3 regions of the Pseudomonas sp. NPDC099000 genome follow, and region 3 is predicted to be linked to each of the others. Evidence: predicted binding sites of a transcription regulator. Region 3 holds the regulator's gene; each other region holds the start of a gene.
What was found. The regulator FliA, encoded in region 3, starts transcription of late flagellar genes. The targets are predictions, from matches to a motif close to CTAAAGTTTNNNNNNNNNNNGCCGNTAA.
Positions count from the first base shown of each region.

Region 1 (6,899 bases), on a different contig from region 3:
CATCCGCGCCGACTTTCTTGACCATTGCCTGATTGAATACACCCGACAACGAAGTATGCAGGATGATATGAAGCTTTTGCATGCGCGGGTCGTTGCGGATCTCGGCCGTCAGGGTGTATCCGTCCATTTCCGGCATCTCGATGTCGGAAATCATCATCAGGAACTCTTCTTCCGGCTTCTTGCCCTCATCGACCAGCTTGCGCAAGTAATCCAGCGCTTGCCTGCCGTCGTTCAACGCCACCACTTCGACGCCGACCGTCTGCAGGCAACGGGTCACCTGCTTGCGCGCCACCGACGAGTCATCGACCGTCAATACCCGCAACGACAGCGCCTTGTGCTGGGTTTCGACATCCACCACGCCGACCGAAATCGCTTCCGGTGTCGGCGCCACTTCCGCCAGCACTTTCTCGACGTCGATGATTTCGACTAACTGATTGTCGACCCGAGTCACAGCCGTCAGGTAATGATCGCGTCCCGTGCCCTTGGGTGGCGGATGAATCTCCTCCCAGTTCATGTTGACGATGCGCTCCACCGATCGCACCAGGAAACCCTGGGTCTTGGTGTTGTACTCCGTGATGATCACGAACGGGTTGCTTTGATCTTTAAGTGCGCCGGAGCCGGTCGCCATTGCCAGATCAAGAATCGGAATGGTCGCCCCCCGGATATTTGCCACACCGCACACGACAGGACTGGACTTGGGCATCAGGGTCAGTTTGGGGCATTGCAGCACTTCCCGAACCTTGAACACGTTGATCCCATACAGCTGCTGGCCGTCAAGACGGAACAACAACAGCTCAAGGCGATTCTGCCCAACCAGTTGCGTGCGCTGGTTTACTGCATCCATTACACCAGCCATGCACAGACTCCTACACCAACGCTTAAGTGTGTTGCGACGCTCATTCATTGCTAAACGGCACGGCGCTTGCTTTTTAACTCTTATGAACACAGAACCGACATTTTTCCGACGCCTGACATCAACCTTCCGCAAATTGCTTTGCGCGATGTCGGCCGTTTGCCTGTTCAACGCTGGCAGCCCTGCCCTTGCTGACGCGGTTACCTTGCCTGACATGCTTATCGGCGTCACTCAGGGCTTTCTTGAATTCACCGTAGAAGACTATTTGGCCACCAGTCAAACGGAAGGCCGCTACGAAATCGAGGTCAACCAGCTCGATCCGCGACTGCGCATGCCCATGTGCGACAAGGAATTGACAGCCACCCTGGAGAGCCCGGCGACCCCGATCGGGCGAGTCACGGTCAAGGTCCGCTGCGACAGCACATCCCCCTGGACAGTCTTCGTACCCGCTCAAGTCCGCCTGTTTCGGGACGTTGTCACGACCACCCGGCCGCTCAAACGCGCGGGGGTCATCGAGCCCGGCGACGTCATGTTGCGCGAGCGGGACATCAGCCTGATCAACCAGGGTTATTTCACCTCCCTGGAACAGGCTGTCGGGCAGAAACTTACCCGACCAACGGTCGCCAATCAGGTACTGACGCTGGTCCATCTCGAACAGGCGGAAGTCATCAGCAAGGGCGATCAAGTGGTGATTACCGCCCGCAGTGGTACGCTCAGTGTGCGTATGCCGGGCGAAGCCCTGTCCAACGGCGGCCTGCGTGAACAGATTCGAGTGAAAAACCTTAACTCCCAGCGGGTCATCAAGGCGCAAGTCATGGCGCCGGGCCAGGTGGAAGTGGCCATGTAGAACGATCTGTGGGTGAAAGATGGCGCGCCGCCCGGCTGTTCCCTAAACTGTGCCGCAGGCAGGACAAGCGCTGGCGCATGCAAGCTCATTGATAAATGGGCCTAAAGTTTTCGCAGGGATAGCCGAAAACATGGCAAGCGTCCAAATACCCAGAGGTTTTTATCATGGTCATCGATTTCAGCCGTTTGAACAGCTCCTCGTCACTTACCGGTAGTACGCGTACCAGCACCGCGAAGGAAACCGCCGAAACCGGCAAATCCGCGCCGCTGAATACCCCGGCCGAACAGGCCAGTACCGCCAAAAGCGGGGAATCGGTACACCTCAGCAATGAGGCTCAACAGTTGCAGAAGGTCACTGACAAGCTGCGCGATCAGCCTGCCGTCGACAACGCCCGCGTGGCCGAGTTGAAAGCAGCGATTGCCGATGGCAGCTATAAAGTCGACAGCAACCGTGTAGCCAGCAAACTGCTCAACTTCGAAGCCCAGCGCTAGGCCACGGCCTGCGCCAGGCTTTTGGACGCTTAAACCCCAAGGCCAGCCATGCACGACACTAATTTACTGCAACTGATCACCGACGACTTTGCTCCAGCGCAATACCTGCTGGAGTTACTGCAAACCGAGTCCCTCGCCTTGCACGGTCGCGATATGCCGCTGCTCGAAGATATTCTGGCGAAGAAACAGGCAATGATCATTCTGCTTGAACAGCATGGCCGCAAACGCAGCGAAATCCTCGCCAGCCTGAACCTGCCGACCGATCGCAGTGGCCTGGAGCAACTTGCCAGCCAGTCGAGCATTGGCGATCAATTGCTGGAACAGAGCGAGAAACTGACCGATCTGCTGGCTCAATGCCAGGCGGCCAACGTCAATAATGGCCAGTCGATCCTGGTCCAGCAGGCCGCCACGGCCAATCAGCTGAAAATCCTCACCGGCGGCGAACCACCAGCGCTTTACGATGCCCGCGGATCAACCTCCATGCTAGCGAAGCCGCGCCCGCTTAGTCAGGCTTGAGCCTGTTAATGAGCACGCTCTATCAAGACGCGTCACATGCTGGCAGTATGCTAGCAAGTCGCAGTCAAATTTTGTCTGGAGAATGATGAACCGTGTTCAATGCCTTAAACGCGGAAGATGCTCCGCAGCCACCCAAGGTGCTATCCACGCCGATGGAGATCGCCGGTAACCTGCGGCAGCTGCAAGAAAGCCATGACCCGCTGATCATCACGTTCCACGAACGCAGCCAGCGCTTCCAGAGCTATCTGGTGGACGTCGACCGTGACGGCAACAGGATTGCCCTGGACGAGATGGTGCCGCGCGATGGCGAACGCTATCTGCTGGCCGGCGAGCCATTTCGGGTTGAAGGCTTCCACGACGGCGTGCGCATTGCGTGGGAAAGCAACGGCCCGCTGACCATCGATGAGTCCGGTGATCGCTGCTACCGAGGCACCCTCCCCGATGAAGTGGTCTACCACCAACGCCGCAATGCCTTCCGGGCTGCATTGAAACTGGCACAACTGGTCGATGTCGAACTGGGCGGTGAAAAGCTCAAGTTCCCGATCAGAGGCAAGCTGCTGGACATCTCTGCCACGGGCTGCAAGTTGCGCTTCGAAGGTGACATCACCGCCCGGCTGCAATTGGGTCAGGTCTACGACCGCTTCGTCGCCAATCTGCCCTTTGGCAACATGACCGCACCGGTAGAACTGCGTTACCTGCACTTCGAAGAAAGAATCTCCACCACCTTCGCCGGCATCCGCTTTCACAACATGAGCGGACTGGTGCAGCGCCAGGTCGAACGGTTCGTCTATCAGCTCCAGCGTGAAGCACGCCGTTTCGACAAAGACGACATGTAATACGGCGCTTCAACAAAAAACGGGCAGTCCCTTGCGGTGACTGCCCGTTTTTTTATGCGCCGGTTTAAGGCCTGGCTTCGGTAAAGCTTTGCTCGCGACCCGCGTCCGGGTCATCTGGTGGTGGATCGGTTTCGGGATCCGGTTCGGGTTCAGGCGCAGGTTCCGGGTTGATCGGGTTTTGCATCTGATCCTGCACCACCTGCTCATCGACCCGTGGGTCAAGGCACGCCACCAGCGGCGAACTCGACATGCTGTCCGGCATGGCCACGTGATGCAGCGGCGCATCTTCGACCTGGTGCAGGTTGGTGACCGCTTTCGGGCGAATTCGCCACACCAGCACCAAGGCGAAGAAACTGAAGAAGGCATACAGCATGTGGCTGCCAAACAGCTTCATCAGGACCCCGGCCACCAACGGCCCGATACTGGCGCCAACGCCGTAAGTCACCAGCAACATCGCGGTCAGCGACACGCGACGATCACCTTCGACGTGGTCATTGGAGAATGCCACCGCCAGCGGATACAGGCAGAACATCACCAGCGAACAGAAGAACCCGGCGACAAACAGAACCTCCAGCGGCACCTGCTGCATGATGGCCAGCGGCAACGCGGTCAGGGCCAGGACTACCGCAAAACAGCGGATCAACAACGCCCGGTCATAACGGTCGGACAGCCACCCCAATGGCCACTGCACCACCAACCCGGCAAAAATGCAGCTACCCATGAACAGACCGACCTGCTCCGTGGACAACCCCTGCTGCGAGGCATACAGCGGCGCCAGACCGTAGAAGGAGCCAATGATCAGCCCCGCCCCCAGCACTGTGCTCAACGACTGCGGCACCCGTTTGATGAAGAACCGCGGCTCCATCGGCGCCGGATGCAGTGGTGCCGGGTGAATCCGCCGGGTCAGGGCCACCGGCACCAGGCACAGCGCGAAGCACAAGGCGACCAGCATCAGCAGTTCCAGACCCAGGGCCGGGTGCATGACCAGAATCAGTTGGCCCAGCACTAGCCCCAGGTAAGAAGCGATCATGTAGCCGCTGAACACCGTGCCGCGCTGCGAGGCTTCGGCCTGCTCATTGAGCCAGCTCTCGATGACCATGTACTGGCACATCATGCCGAGGCCAACGATCACCCGCAGGAATATCCACGCCGGCAGCCAGTCGACCAGGCCATGGCCGAGCACCGCCGCGCCGACAATCCCGGCGCAGGCTGAATAGGCGCGAATGTGCCCGACCCGGGCGATCAGTCGGTGACCGATCTTGCCGCCCAGCACCAGGCCGAAATAGTTGGCCGCCATCAACGCACCAACCCACAGGCTGTCGACGTTATCCGCCGCCAGGCGCAAGCCCAGGTACGTACTCAGCAAGCCTGAGCCGATCAACATCATCAGCGAGGCAAAATAAAGCGCTCGAAAAGGTTTCCAGATTTGGCGCATCGGCGTTCCGAGCGGCTCCTTGCAGTGAGAATCGGGCTATCCGAAAAGATAGCCCGAAGACGACAGGTCGTCAGGCCTGGGCCGCCAGGACACGGCGCTCCCAGGGAGTAATTTCATCAAAGAAGCTGGTCAACTCCATGGTCTTCGAAGCGACGTAGCCTTCGATGAACTCCTCGCCAAACAGTTCCTTCGCCAATTGGCTACGTTTCAGACGCTCAAGAGCGGCATGCAAGGTACACGGCAACGAAAGATTATCCGGCACCTCGAACTCCCCCTGGATCGCCTCGCTCGGCTCCAGTTCGTTTTCAATGCCATACAAACCGGCGGCAAGACTGGCGGCGATCGCCAGATACGGATTCGCGTCGCCCCCCGGCAAGCGGTTCTCGACCCGACGAGCGGCCGGCGAACTTGCCGGAATGCGCAATCCGGCGGCACGGTTGTCGTGGGACCAGCAGGCATTGTTCGGCGAGGCAAACGGATGGCACAAGCGCTGATAGGAATTCACGTTCGGCGCGAACAGCGCAGTGAAATCCGCCATGCCGGCCTGCTGGCCACCAATGAAATGCCGGAAGGTCGCCGTCGGCTGACCGGCCTTGTCGCTGAACACATTCCGCCCGCTGCCGATCTCGACGATGCTCTGGTGAATGTGCATCGAACTGCCCGGCGTGTGCGCCAGCGGCTTGGCCATGCACACCACCGTCAGGCCGTGCTTGAGCGCGACTTCCTTGAGCAGGTGCTTGAACAGGAATGTCTGGTCGGCCAGCAGTAACGGATCGCCGTGCAGCAAGTTGATCTCGAACTGGCTGACGCCCATCTCGTGCATGAAGGTGTCGCGTGGCAGGCCCAGAGCCGCCATGCAGACATAGACTTCACTGAAGAACGGCCGCAAACCGTTATTGGAACTGACACTGAACGCCGAATGACCGTCCTCGCGACGACCGTCCAGGCCCAGCGGCGGCTGGAACGGTTGGGTCGGGTCGGGATTGGGCGCGAACACGAAGAATTCCAGCTCGGTCGCCACCACCGGCGCCAGGCCCAGCGCCGCGTAACGGGCGATGACCGCTTTGAGTTGGCCACGGGTCGACAGCTTCGAGCTTTCGCCGGTCAGTTCATCGGCGTCGCAAATGGCCAGTGCCCGCGGTTGCTGGCTCCAGGGCAGGCGGTGGATGTGCGCCGCGTCAGGCACCAGCGCCAGGTCGCCATCATCGCTGCCGTAAAAACGTGCTGGCGGATATCCGCCCATGATGCATTGCAGCAGCACTCCACGCGCCATCTGCAAACGCCGTCCTTCCAGAAACCCCTCGGCGGTCATTACCTTGCCACGGGGCACGCCGTTCAAATCCGGCGTGACACATTCAATCTCATCAATGCCCGTCAATCGCTGTGCGAGTGAACGCTGGCCATCGGTTGTCATGACGCAATCCTTTGTAATTGTGCGAGCCGCGAACGGCGACCCGTACAAAATAGGCTCCGCCTGTTCGGAATATCAAGCAGTGCACACAAAGAAATCACGTTCGCCCACGGGCTCGTGTTATCAGGGGAGATAGAGGCTGAACACACCGCCGCCCAACGGGCCGCCGTTGCTGATGCGGGTGCGCCCGCCCACGCCATTGCGCTGGTGCAGCGCGGCAATCCGCCCGGCAAAGTACAGGCCCAGGCCGGTGCTGCTACTGCTGTAGTTGATGCCCTGCACATAGTCCGCCTGAAGCTCGATCATCTCGGCTGGATAACCGTCGCCATCGTCGTTGATGGTCAGCACCAATTCGCCGGCCTCGTCGCCGACGCTGATCAGCAACGACTGGCGGGCGTAACGAATGGCGTTGTTGATGCAGTTGGCCAGCACCGAGGCCACCAGCTCCCGGTCGAAGAACCCCAGGGGGCTCAACGGGTCGACTTCATAAGTCGCGACGATGCCGCGACT
Region 1 covers NZ_JBIWAF010000025.1:74,164-81,062, reverse strand. Annotated here, with positions in the region: gene ACIQV9_RS23380 (chemotaxis protein CheV) at 1-856, opposite strand, end outside; gene flgA (flagellar basal body P-ring formation chaperone FlgA) at 939-1,700, shown strand; gene flgM (flagellar biosynthesis anti-sigma factor FlgM) at 1,865-2,191, shown strand; gene ACIQV9_RS23365 (flagella synthesis protein FlgN) at 2,240-2,707, shown strand; gene ACIQV9_RS23360 (flagellar brake protein) at 2,800-3,543, shown strand; gene ACIQV9_RS23355 (MFS transporter) at 3,608-4,978, opposite strand; gene ACIQV9_RS23350 (glutamine synthetase family protein) at 5,049-6,290, opposite strand; gene ACIQV9_RS23345 (sensor histidine kinase) at 6,513-6,899, opposite strand, start outside.
Region 1: a site for FliA is predicted at 1,802-1,829, ahead of flgM (flagellar biosynthesis anti-sigma factor FlgM). Genes of this name have one in related genera too.

Region 2 (6,899 bases), on a different contig from region 3:
ATCCAGTTGGCGTCACGACGGGCCAGGTAGTCGTTCACCGTCACAACGTGCACGCCCTTGCCGGACAGTGCGTTGAGGTAAACGCCCAGTGTTGCCACCAGGGTCTTGCCTTCACCGGTACGCATTTCCGCGATCATGCCTTCATGCAAGGTCATGCCGCCGATCAGCTGGACATCGAAGTGGCGCATACCCATGACGCGCTTACCGGCTTCGCGGGCGACCGCAAAGGCTTCTGGCAGCAGCTTGTCGAGGGTTTCCCCTTTGGCGATGCGGGCCTTGAACTCGTCTGTCTTGGCACGCAATTGATCGTCCGAAAGGGCCACCATTTGCTCTTCGAAGGCATTGACGAGTTGCACCGTCTTGAGCATGCGTTTGACTTCACGCTCGTTCTTGCTTCCAAAAAGTTTCTTTAACAAAGGCGCAAACATATCGGCAGGATCTTCCACACTAAAGGGATGGAGGGCGGCCCCGTGAGTCGCCCGTGCAGCCCTCATGGCCGCATGCGAACGAGCATTCTACCCGGAAACGATGGTGAGGAAAGTGGCGTTATTCCACGATGCATGCACTGCGCTGTAACGGGGCTCACTTAAAATAAGGGCTTTTTACTGAACTTCAAGCCATTCGCGGCAGAAGTTACTTGTTGATTTAATGGGTAAAGCGCTCGCAAAGCAATGGGTCGGGTGCATGTGGTGCTTTCTGCTACCATGGCGGCTCTGTTACTTCAGGTGTCTGATCATGGCATTTCGCCCTCTCACGGCCAGAGCACCCGCCGTTCTGCTTCGCGAAGCCAAACCGCTGAAAGCCATCTTTGGCCATGCTCAACGCCTGGGTCATTTACAACGTCTGCTCGAAAGCCAGTTGCAGCCTGCTGCCCGCGAGCATTGCCATGTGGCCTCGTGGCGCGAAGGCAGTTTATTGCTGATCGTGACTGACGGTCATTGGGCCACCCGCCTGCGTTACCAGCAAAAGCGTCTGCAACGCCAGTTACAGATGTTCGACGAATTCGCCAGCCTGACGCGGATTCTGTTCAAAGTGCAGCCCCCCACCGTTCAGCAAGGGGCGGCGGGGCATACCATCAGTTTGTCGACCGATGCGGGCGCGACCATTCAGGCCACGGCCGATGGCATCAGCGATCCGAATCTGCGAGCGGCGCTGGAACGCCTTGCGGCGCACGCCAAACCCAAGGAATGACATAGAACCCTGTACCGATCGTTCCCACGCTCTGCGTGGGAACGCCTCTTGTGACGCTCTGCGTCACGCTTTGGGACGCGGAGCGTCCCGAGCTGCATTCCCACGCAGAGCGTGGGAACTATCAATTGTGCCCACTCACTAGCGGCGTTTGCTGCCGCCGAGCAGTGAGCCCATCAGTCCGCGTACCAGCTGCCGTCCCAATTGATTGGCCGCCTGTCGCATCGCCGATTTCAGCGCCTGCCCCGCCGCCGTGCCGAGGAACTCTCCGGCCTTGTCGGTAAAGCTTGGCTCTTCGGCGGCCGGTTTGCCGGGAGCGGCCTCAGCCTCAGGCCCCAACCCTTTGCGCCCCATCAATATTTCATACGCCGATTCCCGATCAACCGGCTTGTCATAACGCCCCTTGAACGGCGACCCGGCGATCAGCATCGTGCGCTCGGTTTCGGTCAACGGCCCGATCCGCGATTGCGGCGGTGCAACCAGCACACGCTGGACCATCTCCGGCGTGCCCTTGTCTTGCAAGGTGCCGACCAGCGCCTCGCCGATCCCCAGTTCGGTCAACACCGACAAAGCATCGAACGCCGGGTTCGGCCGGAAGCCTTCCGCCACCGCGCGCAGGGACTTCTGCTCCTTGGCGGTGAAGGCGCGCAAACCGTGCTGGATACGCAGGCCGAGCTGCGCCAGCACGTCATCCGGCAAGTCGCCCGGCGATTGCGTGACGAAATACACGCCCACGCCTTTCGAGCGAATCAGCCGCACCACCTGCTCCAGGCGATCCTGCAAAGCCTTGGGCGTGCCAGCGAACAATAAATGCGCTTCGTCGAAAAACAGCGCCAGCAGCGGTTTGTCCGAATCGCCCCGCTCCGGCAGTTGCTCGAACAACTCGGCCAGCAACCACAGCAGGAACGTCGCATACACCTTCGGCGCTTCGTGGACCAGACGACTGGCATCCAGCAAATGGATGCGCCCACGGCCGTCAGCCGTTGGTTGCAGAATGTCTTCGAGTTGCAGCGCCGGCTCACCGAACAGCGCTTCGGCGCCTTGTTGTTCCAGGGTCGCCAGACGCCGCAACAGCGCCTGACTGGAACCGGTGGTCATCAACGCCGCGTCGTCCCCCAACAATTCAGGGTTGTCACGCAGGTGATTGAGCAGCGCCTTCAGATCCTTGAGGTCAAGCAGCAACAGCCCTTCGCGGTCCGCCACCTTGAACGCGGCATAGAGCGCCGACTGCTGACTGTCGGTCAACTCCAGCAGGCTGCCTATCAGCAACGGCCCCATTTCGCTCAAGGTGGTGCGCAATGGATGACCGGACTGACCGTGAATGTCCCACAGGGTGACCGGATAAGCCGCAGGCTTGTGGTTGAGCCACGGCATCCCGGCGATCCGCTCGGCGACCTTGCCCTGCGGGTTGCCGGCGGCGCCAAGGCCACACAGGTCGCCCTTGATGTCTGCCGCAAACACCGCCACGCCAGCATCGCTGAAGGCTTCGGCCAGACGCTGCAACGTGACGGTTTTACCGGTCCCGGTAGCGCCCGCGACCAGACCGTGACGGTTCGCCAGGCGCATGGCCTGGGCGATAGGCTGGCCGGCAAGGTCGGCGCCGATAACGAGTTGCAATGAGTCAGGCATTTTGTCACCCATGGTTAATCTTTGATCCTGCACGGCCGATACAAATTGTTGTGAGACCAATCCGAAAATAGCGTCGGTAATTCCCTAAGGAAAGGATGGAAATATCAGCTTTTTTTCAACATTGCCCATTTTGCGTGCCTTTATAAAAGCACGCTCAGGACATTAAGACCTTAGCGGACCCCCAAGCCATGAACAAAAACCTGCGCTTCAGCCATAAAATTTTGCTTGCCGCCGCCCTCATCGTCATTGCCGCCTTCGCCTCGTTCACACTGTACAACGACTACCTGCAGCGCAACGCCATTCGCGAAGACCTGGACAGTTACCTCAATGAGATGGGAGACGTCACTGCCAACAGCATCCAGACCTGGCTGGCCGGCCGAATCCTGCTGATCGACAACCTCGCTCAAAACATAGCCGTCAATCCTGAACAGTCCAACGTCGCCAGTCTGCTTGAGCAGAAAGCCCTGACGTCGACCTTCATGGCGTCCTACCTGGGCGATGCCACCGGCCACTTCACCATCCGCCCGGATGCGAAGATGCCCGATGGCTTCGACCCACGGGTTCGCCCTTGGTACAAAGGCGCCGAAAGCAGCAGCACCGCCACCCTGACCGAACCCTACATCGACGCGGCGACCGGCCAAACCATCATCTCGATCGCCACCGCCTCGAAAAAGGCCGGGCAAAGCGTCGGCGTGGTAGGCGGCGACCTGAGCCTGCAAACCCTGATCGACACCCTCAGCGCCCGCGACTTCGGCGGCATGGGTTACGCGTTTCTGGTCAGCGCCGACGGCAAGATCCTGGTGCACCCGGACAAAGCCCTGGTGATGAAGTCCCTGAGCGAGGCGTTCCCGAAAAGCACCCCACGCATCAGCAGCGACTTCAGTGAAGTGGAGGTGGACGGCAAAACCCGCATCGTCACCTTCACCGCGATCAAAGGCCTGCCATCGGTCAACTGGTACATCGGCCTGTCGGTCGATAAAGACAAAGCCTTCTCGATGCTCAGCGAATTCCGCGCCTCGGCGGTCGTCGCGACCATCATCGCCGTAGCGATCATCATCGCCCTGCTGGGCATGTTGATCCGCATCCTGATCCAGCCGCTGCACGTCATGACCCGCGCCATGGAAGACATCGCCGACGGTGAAGGCGACCTCACCAAACGTCTGACCATCGTCAACAACGACGAATTCGGCGTCCTCGGCACCGCGTTCAACCGTTTTGTGGAACGGATTCACGGTTCGATCCGTGAAGTGTCCTCGGCCACCGGCCAGGTCAACGAGGTTGCCTTGCGTGTGGTCGCCGCGTCGAATTCGTCGATGTTCAACTCCGACCAACAGGCTTCGCGCACCAGCAGCGTGGCCGCGGCGATCAACCAGCTCGGTGCCGCTGCTCAGGAAATCGCCCGTAACGCAGCGCAAGCATCCAGTCAGGCCAGCGATGCCCGCAGCCTGGCCGAAGATGGTCAGCAAGTGGTGGATCGCAGCATTGTCGCGATGAATCAGCTGTCGAGCATGCTCAGCGCCTCGAGCACCAACATCGAATCGCTGAACAGCAAAACCGTGAACATCGGGCAGATTCTTGAAGTGATCACCAGCATCTCCCAGCAAACCAACCTGCTGGCGCTGAACGCGGCCATCGAAGCGGCACGTGCCGGTGAAGCTGGACGTGGTTTTGCCGTGGTGGCTGACGAGGTTCGCAACCTGGCGCATCGCACTCAAGAATCGGCGCAACAGGTGCAGACCATGATCGAGGAGCTGCAAGTCGGCGCCCGTGAATCCGTCAGCACCATGAGCGACAGCCAGCGCCACAGCCAGGACAGCGTCGAAATCGCCAACCTCGCGGGCGAGCGCTTGAACAGCGTGACGTTGCGTATCGGTGAGATTGACGGGATGAACCAGTCGGTGGCGACGGCGACCGAGGAACAGACGGCGGTGGTGGAGTCGATCAATGTCGACATTACCGAGATCAATACGCTGAACCAGGAAGGCGTGGAGAACTTGCAGTCGACGTTGCGGGCGTGTTCGGATCTGGAGCAGCAGGCGGCTCGCCTTAAGCAATTGGTAGGTAGTTTCCGTATTTAGTGTCTGAACCGGCCTCTTCGCGGGCAAGCCTCGCTCCTACAGGTTCACACGAATCCTTGTAGGAGCGAGGCTTGCCCGCGAAGGCGGTCTGTAACACACCGCAAAAACCTCGCCGGATCCCCCCGCCACAAAACCCCAACCGAACATCTATCCTTCATTAAGGTCAACCAAGGGAGAACAACGGACTGGAGGGATGCTCACTGTGCATATCGCGGACATAACCATGTTCTACGCCCCGGCCAGCGGTGGCGTGCGCACGTATCTGGATGCCAAGCACCGTCGCCTGGGCATCAAGCCAGGCATTCGCCACAGTTTGCTGATTCCGGGGGCACACCTGAGTGAACAGGATGGCGTCTATACAGTTCCTGCCCCAGCCCTGCCCTTCGGCAAGGGTTATCGTTTTCCCCTCCGCCTGGCGCCATGGCGAAATGTCCTGCAAGACTTACAGCCCGATCTGATCGAAGTCGGCGACCCTTACCTCACCGCCTGGGCCGCTCTGGACGCGCGCCGGCAATTGGATGTGCCGGTGATCGGGTTTTACCACTCGGACCTGCCACTGCTGGTCAGCAACCGTATGGGCAATTGGGTGACCCCGAATGTCGAGGCCTATGTGAGCAAGCTATATGGCAACTTCGACCGGGTGCTGGCGCCGAGTCAGGTCATGGCCGACAAATTGATCGGTCTTGGCGTGAAGAATGTGTTTGTGCAGCCGTTGGGCGTCGACCTTCAAACGTTCAATCCCGAAGCAAGGGACAGCGGCCTGCGGGCCGAACTGGGCATCGATGAAAACACCCATCTGCTGATCTTCGCCGGCCGGGGTTCCAAGGAAAAGAACCTGCCGGTCCTGCTCAGTTGCATGAAACGCCTGGGGCCTCGTTATCACTTGCTTCTAGTCGGCTCGTCGATGCCCGCCGCGGTGCCGGACAATGTGACCGTCGTTGATGAGTTCTGCCCGGCCACGCAAGTTGCGCGGTTAATGGCCAGCGCCGACGCACTGCTGCATGCCGGCGATCAGGAAACCTTCGGCCTGGTGATCCTCGAAGCCATGGCCAGCGGCATTCCGGTCGTGGCGGTGGCAGCCGGGGCCTTCGAGGAAATCGTCACCGATCAATGCGGTTTGCTCTGCGCGCCGAACAATCCCCTGGCTATGGCCAACGCTGTTCGTGAGTTGTTCAGTCAGGGCAGCGCCGCCCTGGGCAAACGCGCCCGCAGCCATGTTGAACAGCATTACGCCTGGGACACCGTGGTCAACAGCCTGCTGGGGCACTATCACGCCGTGCTCGGCAGCCACTGGCCGCTGATCGCCAATGGTTGATCCCATGAACCCGCCCAGCCTGTTACTCGTGCTGCACGACGTTGCGCCGCAGACCTGGGCCGATTATCAGCCTTTTGTCGAAGCCGTCGATGCCTTGGGCGAGGTGCCGATGACCTGGCTGGTGGTGCCAAATTTCCACAAGCATAACGACCTGGACGAGCATCCCGGGTTTCGTCGGTGGCTGACCAGCCGGGTCGCCCGAGGTGACGAACTGGCATTGCACGGCTACTTTCATTGCGATGAATCCCCCCCTCCCAGCAATCCCAGAGACTGGTTCATGCGTCGGATTTACACCCACGAAGGCGAGTTCTACAACCTGTCGCAAGCCGCCGCCCTCGCCCGCCTGCGTGCGGGAATCGAAGTGTTCCATCGCTATCAATGGCCGCTGGAAGGCTTCGTCGCCCCGGCCTGGTTGATGAGCGACGGCACTCGGCAGGCGTTACGCCAGTTACCGCTGGGCTACACCAGCGATTCACAGCATCTCTATCGGCTGCCGGATTTCACTGCCATCGATGCGCCCGGGCTGGTCTGGAGTGCGCGCAGCGCCTGGCGCCGGGGCCTGTCGAAACTCGTCAGCGATCAGCGTGAACAGCGTTGGCGGCAAGCACCGGTGATTCGACTTGGCCTGCACCCGGTGGACATGCGCCATGGATTTTCGCGCAATTACTGGCTGCAAACCCTCAAGCGCT
Region 2 covers NZ_JBIWAF010000005.1:260,183-267,081, reverse strand. Annotated here, with positions in the region: gene secA (preprotein translocase subunit SecA) at 1-428, opposite strand, end outside; gene ACIQV9_RS09610 (DUF721 domain-containing protein) at 736-1,191, shown strand; gene ACIQV9_RS09605 (helicase HerA-like domain-containing protein) at 1,330-2,817, opposite strand; gene ACIQV9_RS09600 (methyl-accepting chemotaxis protein) at 3,006-4,895, shown strand; gene ACIQV9_RS09595 (glycosyltransferase family 4 protein) at 5,089-6,210, shown strand; gene ACIQV9_RS09590 (DUF2334 domain-containing protein) at 6,203-6,899, shown strand, end outside.
Region 2: a site for FliA is predicted at 2,832-2,859, ahead of ACIQV9_RS09600 (methyl-accepting chemotaxis protein). Genes of this name have one in related genera too.

Region 3 (6,899 bases):
TGCGTTTTGAGCTCAACAGCCTGCGCGAACTGATGGAAGTACAACTCGGTTCCCTGGCCTGGAATCAGCTGCAAGGCAGCCGTCCAGCCCAGGCCAACCTTTGGCGTCGCCTGCAACGCATCGGCCTGTCCGGCCCGTTGTCCCGCGACTTGCTGGCGATGATTACCGACATTGACGAACCCCGTCAGGCCTGGCGCATGTTGCTGGCGCACCTGGCGCGGATGATTGCCACGCCGGAAGTCGAGCCGCTGGAAGAGGGCGGGGTGATTGCCATGGTCGGCCCGGCCGGCATGGGCAAGACCACCACCCTGGCCAAGCTCGCGGCCCGCTATGTGCTTAAATACGGCGCGCAAAACATCGCGCTGGTGAGCATGGACAGCTACCGTATCGGTGCTCAGGAACAATTGAAGACCCTGGGCCGGATCCTCAACGTGTCGGTAACCCACGTCGATCCGGGCCAATCGCTGGTGCAGGCGCTGGATCCCTTGCTGCGCAAACGCGTGGTGCTGATCGATACCGCGGGCCTTCAGGCCAGCGATCCAGCTCTGCGTATGCAGCTCGAAAGCCTGGCCGGTCGTGGCATCAAATCGAAAAATTATCTGGTTTTGGCAACCACCAGCCAGAAACAGGTTCTAACGGCCGCTTATCACAGTTACAAGCGTTGTGGGCTCGCTGGCTGCATCCTGACTAAACTGGATGAAACGGCAAGTCTGGGCGAGGTGTTGAGCCTGGCGATCAGTCATGAATTGCCGGTGGCTTACCTGACCGATGGCCCGCGTATTCCGGATGATTTGCATCTGCCGCGTCGTCATCAGTTGGTCAGTCGCGCCGTAAGCGTGCAAATGCAAGAAGAACCCAGCGAAGAAGCCATGGCTGACATGTTCGCTGATATTTACCACAGCCCGACCAAGCAGGTTGGCTGAGGTACTAATGAACAGTTTTTGTACCTACATCGATGGTCTGCCATGCATTGTTCAGTTATTGAGCGCGCAGCCAGTAATGTGGCCTCCGTCTATGCAAGACAAGGTAAAGAAATAACATGGGCAGCATGCATCCCGTACAGGTGATCGCGGTGACCGGCGGCAAAGGTGGCGTCGGGAAGACTAACGTGTCAGTGAACTTGTCCCTGGCTCTAGCTGAACTCGGCCGGCGCGTCATGCTGCTGGACGCCGATCTGGGGCTGGCGAACGTCGACGTCCTCTTGGGGCTGACACCCAAACGTACCCTGGCCGACGTGATCGAAGGCCGCTGTGAGCTGCGCGACGTTCTGTTGCAGGGCCCCGGCGGTATTCGCATCGTTCCGGCCGCGTCCGGCACACAGAGCATGGTTCATCTGAGCCCGGCCCAGCACGCCGGCCTGATCCAGGCTTTCAGCGATATCGGCGACAACCTCGACGTCTTGGTGATCGACACCGCTGCGGGTATTGGTGACTCGGTAGTCAGTTTCGTTCGCGCAGCGCAAGAAGTCTTGCTGGTGGTGTGCGACGAGCCGACCTCGATTACCGATGCCTACGCGCTGATCAAACTGCTGAACCGCGATTACGGCATGAACCGCTTCCGCGTCCTGGCCAACATGGCCCAGAGCCCGCAGGAAGGTCGCAACCTGTTCGCCAAGTTGACCAAGGTCACGGACCGCTTCCTCGACGTCGCCTTACAATACGTCGGTGCGGTGCCTTACGACGAAAGCGTGCGCAAGGCCGTGCAGAAGCAGCGCGCCGTCTACGAAGCCTTCCCGCGTTCCAAGTGCGCCCTGGCGTTCAAGGCGATCGCGCAGAAGGTCGACACCTGGCCGCTGCCTGCCAACCCGCGTGGGCACCTGGAGTTTTTCGTCGAGCGCCTCGTGCAACAGACCGCAGGACCCGTCCTATGACAGCCAGTGGCTACAACCTCTACAAGAAGTCGGCACGTGACGCGCAGTACGAGCTGATCGAGCGTTACGCGCCACTGGTCAAACGCATTGCTTACCACTTGCTGGCCCGTCTGCCGGCCAGTGTTCAGGTTGAAGACCTGATCCAGGCCGGGATGATCGGCCTGCTTGAAGTATCGACCAAATATGACGCCAGTAAAGGCGCGAGTTTCGAGACGTACGCGGGCATTCGAATCCGCGGCGCGATGCTCGATGAAGTACGCAAGGGGGACTGGGCGCCACGTTCGGTTCACCGCAATACCCGCATGGTCAGCGACGCAATTCGCTCGATTGAAGCTAAAACCGGTCGTGACGCTAAAGATCATGAGGTTGCGGCCGAACTCCAATTGAGTCTCGACGATTATTACGGGATTTTGAACGACACCCTGGGCAGCCGGTTATTCAGTTTCGACGATCTGTTGCAGGACGGCGAACACGAAGGGCTGCACGAGGATGGCGCGAGTGCACATCTGGAGCCGTCACGCGATCTGGAAGATGAACGCTTCCAGGCCGCGCTGGCGGACGCGATTGCCAATTTGCCGGAGCGTGAGCGACTGGTGTTGGCGCTGTACTACGACGAAGAGCTGAACCTCAAGGAAATCGGTGAGGTCCTGGGGGTCAGCGAATCGCGGGTCAGCCAGTTACATAGCCAGTGCGCGGCCCGTTTGCGGGGGCGTTTGGGGGAGTGGCGAGCGCGCTGAAGGCAGTGTGGGGACACTGCGAACGAGGCCGGTGGGGTGTTGAACTGCACCGGTCGCGATCTGTTGTGCTCCAGACAGTCATCGAATGCATTGCCGGATTGATTGAAATGGCGCGTCCAGGTGCTGGGCGCGTTTAAGACTGCTTGGAGGTCGAATTGGACAAGAACATGAAAATCCTCATCGTTGATGACTTCTCAACGATGCGGCGGATCATAAAAAACCTGTTGCGTGACCTTGGGTTCACCAACACGGTCGAGGCTGACGATGGCACTACTGCCATTCCGGTTCTCAACAGCGGGAGCATCGACTTTCTGGTAACGGACTGGAACATGCCTGGCATGACCGGTATCGATCTGCTACGTCACGTGCGCGCCGATGAAAAGCTCAAGCACCTGCCGGTGCTGATGGTGACTGCCGAAGCCAAGCGCGAGCAGATTATCGAAGCGGCCCAGGCCGGTGTTAACGGCTATGTGGTCAAACCCTTCACGGCCCAGGCGTTGAAAGAAAAAATCGAGAAGATTTTCGAACGCATCGGTTGATCCACTGCGCCACGGGGGAGCTATGGAGCATAAAGAATCTTCACTGGGCGATTTTGAATCGACCCTGAAAAAACACGCGGTCGAACTGGTCGAAAGCCTTGAAAAAGGCAGGTTCGGCGACGCTGTGCAACTTATCCATGAGCTCAATCAGACCCGTGACCGCGGCCTGTATCAGGAAGTGGGCAAGCTCACTCGCGAGCTGCATAGCGCGATCGTCAATTTCCAGATTGACCCGAACATGCCGCAAGCCGAGGAAGTGTCGCAGATCACGGACGCCACCGAGCGTCTGGGGTATGTGGTCAAGCTGACCGAGGCCGCCGCCAACCGCACCATGGACCTGGTGGAAAACGCCACGCCGCTGGTCAACAGCCTGAGCGAAGAAGCCCAGGCGTTGAGCACGGATTGGGGGCGGTTCATGCGTCGCGAAGTCGGGGCTGAAGAGTTCCGCGAACTGGCTCGGCGCGTCGACGGTTTCCTGACACGCAGCAGCGAAGACAATCGCACGGTGTCGAGCAACCTCAACGACATTCTGCTGGCCCAGGATTACCAGGACCTCACCGGTCAGGTGATCAAACGCGTGACCCAATTGGTCACCGAAGTTGAAAGCAACCTGCTCAAGCTCGTGCTCATGGCCAGCCAGGTAGACCGCTTTGCGGGTATCGAACATGACCGTGATGCGATGCTCGCTGAAAAAGATCCGCAAAAACATCTCTCTCAGGGTGAAGGTCCGCAGATTCATGCCGATAAAAGAGAAGACGTTGTGTCCGGTCAGGACGATGTGGACGATTTGTTATCCAGCCTAGGATTTTAGAGTTTTAGCATTTTAGGTTTTTTAGGTTTTTAGACCTCAGGAGCACCCCCTTAATGAGCTTCGGCGCCGATGAAGAGATCCTTCAGGATTTCCTGGTTGAGGCCGGCGAGATTCTAGAGCAACTGTCCGAACAGCTGGTCGAGCTGGAAAGCCGACCGGATGATGCGGACTTGCTCAATGCAATTTTTCGCGGTTTTCACACTGTAAAAGGGGGCGCCGGCTTCCTCCAGCTCAACGAGCTGGTGGAGTGCTGTCACATCGCCGAGAACGTGTTCGACATCCTGCGCAAGGGTGAGCGTCGCGTCGACTCGGAACTGATGGACGTGGTTCTCGAAGCGCTGGATGCGGTGAACAGCATGTTCACCGAAGTGCGCGAACGCAGCCCGATTACGGCTGCCACGCCTGAATTGCTCGCGGCATTGGCCCGTCTGGCCGAGCCGCAAACGGCTGATGAAGCCGCACCGGTTGCTGAAGTGGTTGAAGCACCCGCCGCTGAAGAATCGGGTGACATCACCGATAACGAATTCGAACAACTGCTGGATTCGCTGAACGCCGTCAAGGCTCAAGCCGAAGCGCCAGCCGTTGCTCCAGTGGCTGCTGCCGATTCGGCGGCCAGCGACGAAATCACCGATGCCGAGTTCGAGTCGTTGCTCGATCAACTGCACGGCAAAGGCCAGTTCGCTGTCGACGCAGTGGCAGCGCCCGCTGCACCGGCTGCCCCGAAAGCGGCAGGCGACAGCTCCGACATCACCGACGACGAATTCGAAGCATTGCTCGATCAGCTGCACGGCAAAGGCAACTTTGCTGTCGATGCGCTGGAATCGGCCATTGCTGCCGTACCTGCGCCGGCTGCGCCAACCGCTAAAGCGGCCGGCGGTGATCTGATCTCCGATCACGAGTTCGAATCGCTGCTCGACGAATTGCACGGCAAAGGCAAGTTCACCGAGGTTGGCACTGGCGCAGTGGTTTCTGCTCCTGTCGCCAAGGCGCCAGCACCGGCTGCGAAACCTGCGGCCAAAGCACCCGAGCCAAAAGCCGAAGCACCGAAACCGGCCGCTGCTGCCCCGGCCCGTGCCCCGTCTGCGCCGCCACCAGAAAAACCGGCCAGTGAAGCCGAGACCACCGTGCGGGTCGATACCGCGCGTCTCGACGAAATCATGAACATGGTCGGCGAACTGGTACTGGTGCGTAACCGCTTGGTCCGTCTGGGCCTCAATAGCGGTGACGAAGCCATGTCCAAAGCCGTGTCGAACCTCGACGTGGTCACGGCCGACCTGCAAACCGCGGTCATGAAGACCCGGATGCAACCGATCAAGAAAGTTTTCGGGCGCTTCCCGCGTCTGGTTCGCGACCTGGCTCGCCAGCTCAAGAAAGAGATCAACCTGGAGCTGGTCGGCGAAGAAACCGACCTCGACAAGAACCTCGTCGAGGCCCTGGCCGACCCGCTGGTCCACTTGGTGCGCAACTCGGTCGATCACGGCATTGAAGAGCCGGCCGAGCGCGAAGCGATGGGTAAGCCTCGCAGCGGCAAGGTGATCCTGTCCGCTGAACAGGAAGGCGACCACATCCTGCTGTCCATCTCCGATGACGGCAAGGGCATGGACGCTGATGTTCTGCGCGGTATTGCCGTGAAGAAAGGCTTGATGGACAAGGATGCCGCGGATCGCCTCAGCGAGTCCGACTGCTTCAACCTGATCTTCGCACCGGGTTTTTCGACCAAGACCGAAATTTCCGATGTCTCCGGACGCGGCGTGGGCATGGACGTGGTGAAAACCAAAATCGCCCAGCTCAACGGCACCATCAATATTTATTCGACCAAGGGCAAGGGCTCGAAGATCGTCATCAAGGTCCCGTTGACCCTGGCGATCATGCCGACGCTGATGGTCATGCTCGGCAACCAGGCGTTTGCGTTCCCGCTGGTGAACGTCAACGAGATCTTCCACCTCGACCTGTCGCGCACCAACGTGGTGGACGGCCAGGAAGTGGTGATCGTGCGGGACAAGGCACTGCCATTGTTCTACCTCAAGCGCTGGCTGGTCAGCTCCGCCGCTCACGAAGAGCAGCGCGAGGGCCATGTGGTGATCCTTTCGGTGGGCACTCAGCGGATCGGCTTCGTCGTCGACCAGTTGGTGGGCCAGGAAGAAGTGGTCATCAAGCCATTGGGCAAAATGCTCCAGGGAACCCCGGGCATGTCGGGCGCCACCATTACCGGTGACGGTCGCATCGCGCTGATTCTCGATGTTCCGAGCATGCTCAAGCGTTACGCCGCACGGCGTATTTGATTCTGGTGGAGCGGGGCGACTGAGCCTCGCTCCGTCCTAACGGAGTGTTTATGGCAGTCAAAGTCCTGGTGGTGGACGATTCGGGGTTTTTCCGCCGCCGCGTCTCGGAAATTCTTTCAGCGGATCCGAATATCCAGGTCGTCGGTACGGCGACCAACGGAAAAGAGGCGATCGATCAGGCGCTGGCCCTCAAGCCAGACGTGATCACCATGGACTACGAGATGCCGATGATGGACGGCATCACAGCGGTGCGGCACATCATGCAGCGCTGCCCGACCCCGGTGTTGATGTTCTCCTCGCTGACCCATGAAGGCGCTCGGGTAACCCTCGATGCGCTGGACGCCGGCGCAGTGGATTTCCTGCCGAAGAATTTCGAAGACATCTCCCGCAACCCGGAGAAGGTCAAGCAACTGCTGTGCGAGAAGATTCTCAGCATCTCGCGCAGTAACCGTCGTGCCAACACCTACAGCGCACCGGCCCCGGTCGCCGCGCCAGCCCCGACGCCTGCGCCTTCGAGCGTCAGCAGTTATGGCAGCAGCGCGCCTGCGCGTCCGGCAGCGGCACCGATTCCGGCGCGTAGCTACGTCCCGACACCGGCCCCGACATCGTCCGGCCCGTCGTCGCCCGCGCCAAAACGCAAAGCCTACAAACTGGTGGCCA
Region 3 covers NZ_JBIWAF010000003.1:420,060-426,958, forward strand. Annotated here, with positions in the region: gene flhF (flagellar biosynthesis protein FlhF) at 1-923, shown strand, start outside; gene fleN (flagellar synthesis regulator FleN) at 1,040-1,870, shown strand; gene fliA (RNA polymerase sigma factor FliA) at 1,867-2,607, shown strand; gene ACIQV9_RS06575 (chemotaxis response regulator CheY) at 2,775-3,146, shown strand; gene ACIQV9_RS06580 (protein phosphatase CheZ) at 3,169-3,957, shown strand; gene ACIQV9_RS06585 (chemotaxis protein CheA) at 4,011-6,239, shown strand; gene ACIQV9_RS06590 (chemotaxis response regulator protein-glutamate methylesterase) at 6,290-6,899, shown strand, end outside.